One region of the Undibacterium sp. 5I2 genome, then DNA from elsewhere that is predicted to be linked to it. Evidence: riboswitches for the same ligand, from Rfam matches in the RefSeq annotation. Region 1 holds a riboswitch; the other holds the start of a gene.

Evidence for each region. A riboswitch is a leader RNA that binds a small molecule or an ion and turns the genes downstream of it on or off. The one in region 1 is predicted to bind thiamine pyrophosphate.
Region 2: another riboswitch for thiamine pyrophosphate. It lies ahead of QN359_RS12725 (TonB-dependent siderophore receptor); the one in region 1 lies ahead of thiC (phosphomethylpyrimidine synthase ThiC).

Annotation. Positions count from the first base shown of each region.
Region 1 is NZ_JASJVS010000011.1:27,576-30,056, forward strand. It holds gene QN359_RS06020 (diguanylate cyclase) at 1-1,139, shown strand, start outside; TPP riboswitch at 1,238-1,338, shown strand; gene thiC (phosphomethylpyrimidine synthase ThiC) at 1,420-2,481, shown strand, end outside.
Region 2 is NZ_JASJVS010000034.1:10,055-12,535, reverse strand. It holds gene QN359_RS12725 (TonB-dependent siderophore receptor) at 1-1,081, opposite strand, end outside; TPP riboswitch at 1,132-1,227, opposite strand; gene rarD (EamA family transporter RarD) at 1,288-2,166, opposite strand; gene QN359_RS12715 (cobalamin-binding protein) at 2,252-2,481, opposite strand, start outside.

The DNA of each region.
Region 1 (2,481 bases):
TAGCCAAAGCTAACCTCGGCTTCGCTCTGGCTGGGCAAGGCAAAGTCGAGCAGGGGGTGGAATTGATCAACGCGGTCGTGCAAGCATTTCTTGCCGCCGATTTGAAAACCGATGCCGAGTCTTTGCTCGGTGAATTGGCCGGTACCTATGAAAAAGCCGGCATGTATCGCGAAGCGCTGGCGCGCTTGCGCCAGCAACAAGCACTCAGTGATGAATTATTTCGTGCCGACCGCTCGAAAGCAGTGGCCAGCTTGCAAGAGTCGTTCAATGCCGAGCAGCGGCAAAAGCAGATTCAATTGCTGGCGAAAGAAAATGCTTTGAAGGACGCCGATATCCGTAACCATCGCTTGCAACAACTGGTCGCTTTGCTGGCCGCCGCTTTGATGGTGCTGGTCGCTTGCTGTGGATTTTTACTGTATCGGCGCGTGCAGCGTATCAATAAGCAATTGCGTGAAGCCAATACTCAGCTGGAATTTCATGCCATTCGTGATCCGCTGACCGGCTTGCATAACCGCCGCGCATTCTTGGAAATGATGAAGCTCCGTGTGGCCGAGGCTCAAGCCGAGCGGCGTGACGGCAGCGACGATTATCCGGCTTGTTTGATTTTGCTCGATATCGATCACTTCAAGCAAATTAATGACAGCCTCGGCCATGCCGCTGGGGACACGGTATTAATCGAAGTGGCGGCACGTTTGCGCAAGGCGGTGCGCGATACGGATATGATTTTGCGTTGGGGAGGAGAAGAGTTTCTGGTATTTTCACCGAAATCGAACCCGGCACAGATAGCCGGTTTGGTCGAGCGAGTCTTGTACTCGGTCGGGGCCGAAACGATCTGCGTTAGTGAGCGGCAACTTCAGGTGACGCTGACGGCTGGGTTTATTTTACTGCCATTTTCTGATGTCGATGAAAACTTGTTCGGTTGGCAAAAAGCCTTGCAGATTGCCGATATGGCGCTGTATTTGGGCAAAGCCAACGGCCGTAATCGCGCGTATGGGGTAACGGCCTTGCTGCAGCCGGCCGCCATCGTGTTGCCACTGTTGGAAGAAGATTTGGCGGCGGCGGTGGCGGCCGGCATGCTCGAACTCGTGGAAGTCGCCGGGCCGATGAAGCTCGATTTGGCACAAATAAAAAGCGCCTGAGGCAAACAAGGGCCTGGCACATTTGCGCTATTGTTTCTAATTGCGGCTATAATGCGCTCTGTTGTGACAGACCAGTCCGTACTGGGCGGTTTGAATTTCAACAATGCTAGGGGTCCTGACATCATGCTGATGTCGGGTGAGAAATACCCTCGAACCTGATCTGGATAATGCCAGCGAAGGGAAGCCGCTGTAAGCGAACGCACGCATTGGTAACACGTGCTTGACGGTCGCCCAGAACCTCCTTTGCTGGCTCCATGCCAACAAGCAAACGGAGCCAAAAATGAATGACCACTCTCAATTTTCATCTGCCACCGCGACGGTCGACCAAGCGGCGATTCAGCCCTTACCGAATTCTCGCAAAATCTATTTAACCGGCAGCCGCCCCGACCTGCGCGTACCGATGCGCCAAATTACCCAGTCCGATACGCCGGCCATGTTCGGCTCGGAAAAAAATCCACCGATTTACGTCTACGATACTTCCGGCCCCTATACCGATCCGGCGATTGCCATCGATATACGCTCAGGCTTGCCGGCGCTGCGCGCAGCCTGGATTGCCGAGCGCAATGACAGCGAAACCTTGAGCGGACCAAGTTCCGAATACGGCGTGGCACGCCTGAATGATCCACAATTGGCAGCCTTGCGTTTCAATTTGCAAAGGCAGCCGCGGCGTGCTTTGGCGGGAAAAAATGTCAGCCAAATGCACTATGCCCGTCAAGGCATCATCACGCCGGAAATGGAATTCGTGGCGATTCGTGAAAATCTCAATCGGCGCCAGTATCTGGCCGAGTTGCAGGCGTCCGGACCGCTAGGTAATAAGCTCGCTGAATTGATGGGGCGGCAACATCCGGGGCAATCCTTCGGTGCTGCTATTCCGGCGGAAATTACGCCGGAATTCGTGCGCTCTGAAATCGCCCGCGGCCGTGCGATTATTCCGAATAATATCAACCATCCGGAAAGCGAACCGATGATCATCGGCCGCAATTTCCTCGTTAAAATTAATGCCAATATCGGTAATTCTGCCCTCACTTCTTCCATTGGTGAAGAAGTGGAAAAAATGACTTGGGCGATACGCTGGGGTGGTGACAATGTGATGGATCTGTCCACCGGCAAGCACATTCATGAAACGCGTGAATGGATCATCCGCAATTCGCCGGTACCTATCGGTACCGTGCCGATTTACCAAGCGCTGGAAAAGGTCAACGGTAAGGCCGAAGATTTGAGCTGGGAAATTTTCCGCGACACCCTGATCGAACAAGCCGAGCAAGGCGTCGATTACTTCACGATTCACGCCGGGGTACGCTTGCAGTATGTGCCGTTGACGGCCAAACGCATGACTGGCATT
Region 2 (2,481 bases), on a different contig from region 1:
CTTGCATGGCGCTTAAAGTTTTTGATTCATTGAGACTGCGATAATCATACACATCGTAGTCACCGTTGGCACAATAACCAGCCGCACCGTTGCATCCATAGGGAAATGCCGTGTAATCGTTGCGTTTGAATTGATGTGTGTTGGCCGCGGCGCTGGCGCTCCAGTCATCGTTGAAACGGTATTCAAAACGTGCGCCGAGGTTGCTGTCGCGCGTATCGACCGGTTTGGCCCAAGCTTGGTTATTGAGCATCGTGTCGGCACGGATACCTTGCGGCAGATTAGTCCCATTGGTCAATTGGAAACCCGGCACCGAAAGCTGAGATTTGTGCTGGTAATCGACGTCAAGTTGCAGCAATGCTTGGCGCGACAAATGCCAGTCGAATGCTGCCGAGAAAAATTGGCGTTCGCCGTTCGCGCCTTTCACATACGAGCGCAGGCGTTCCTCGGCGACATTGAAGCGGTAGCCGAATTGGCCATTGCCAAACATGCCACCGAGGTCAGCCGCACCATAGAGTGTGCCGCGTTCCGATATTTCGGTGTTGATGGTGCGTAAATCGCTCGTGGTCGGCCGCTTGGTGACGTAATTGAGTATACCGCCCGGTGTCGCCAAGCCCGATTGGAAACCGGACAAGCCCTTGAGTATCTCGACTCTTTCCTTGTTTTCCAAGGGGATCGAGGCATCACCCGGAATCGCAAAGCCATCTTTGCGGTAACTGCTCTCATTGTTGAGTGCAAAGCCGCGTATCGAAAATTGCTCGGCATAGCCGATCGCATTGTAGGCCTCATTGACGCTGGCATCGTACTTCATGAGGTCGGTGCTTTGTCGTACTTGCCAATCTTGCATTTTCTGGGCTGACCAAGCATTGATTGAAAACGGTACTTCTAACGCGGGTGTGTCGAGGTAGCCGCCGCCATAGCTATTGTCGGCTACCGCTGCCTTGTTGCCGCTGATGGTGACGGCTGCCACACCAGCATTGTCGGCTGCCAGCGCCTGCGGTGCCAATGACCAAGCCTCAAGGATGGAGAAGGCCAGCACAGAGCGGCGCAGCAGACGGGACGACAAGGGAATGGGGGGGAACATGGTGTTTGGCTCTCAAGGCGGTAATGACCGGCGTGGGAGCAGACAAAGCAGGGGGAGACTTTGCGCTTCCCTTCGCTGGCATTATCCAGATCAGGTAGAAGGGACTCTCTCACCCGGAAAATACTCCAGGACCCCTAGCGAAGCGCGACTTTACCATAAAAAGGAGGAGCTTGCCTGATTCCAGGCTACTCCCCCTGATTGCCTTGTCAGCGTGTTGCGCTGCGCCAACCTACCCATAAACCTTCGGCTGAAAAGATCAGCAGTCCTAACCAAATGGCGGCAAAGCCGAGCAATTTATGCGGATCGAGCACTTCGTGGAAGACCAAAATAGCCAACAAAAGCTGTACCGAGGGAGCGATGTATTGCAAAAACCCAAGTGTGGTCATCGGCAAGCGGCGCGCACCGGCGGCAAACAAGAGCAGCGGAATGGCCGTGACCGGCCCGGCCAGCACCAGTAACAGGCTGACCTCGGTGCTGCTGCTCAGTAGCGCATTCTGACCATGCCAAGTCAGCCACGCCAGATAGGCGATGGCAAATGGGAACAGCAAGGCCGTTTCCAGCGACAAGCCTTCGAGTGCACCGAGTGGCGCGGTTTTACGCAGCAAGCCATAGGTGCCGAAGGTGGCTGCCAACACCAGTGCCACCCAAGGTAGATGACCGGTTTGCAGCGTCATCCAACACACACCGACGGCAGCTAAGGCGATGGCGATCCATTGGCCGGTGCGCAGTCTTTCCTTGAGAAACACCGAACCGATCAAAATATTCACTAGAGGCGTCATGAAATACCCGAGGCTGGTATCGATGACGCGGCCATCATTGATGGCCCAGATATACACAAACCAGTTACTCGACAAAAATAGTGCGCTGAAAATAAAGCGCGCGATCAAGCGCGGCTGGCGTCGCGCCTCATCGATCCAACTCCATTGGCGGCGTGCGGCCAACACCATCATTAAGAACAGCAAGGACCAAATCATGCGGTTCAATAAAATTTCCAGCGAAGGCACGGTGTGCAGTAATTTGAAAAATACTGGGAATAAACCCCACAGCGTGTAAGCCGAGCCGGCCAAGAGTATGCCTTTACGCATTTTTGCTTTCTGAAAAAAAGGAGTGTTGTAGCTTGCGGGGTAAGGTCGCTGAGAGCGGTCGTATTGTGCTCGGAAGGAGAGCTGGCTATGGTTTGCGTACTTGAGCGATCTCTTTGCACAGCGCCTCAGTACCGTCGAGAATACGGGGACCGGCACGATTGAGCCAGTCGGCCTTGATGGCCACCAAATGATTCTTGCGTACCGCTTGCAAGACCGGCAATGTGCGCCACTGCATCAGACTGTCGGTATTGTCGGCACCGGTGACGATCATCGCCGGATCGGCAGCCAGCACGGCCTCGGTCGTGATGGTCGGAC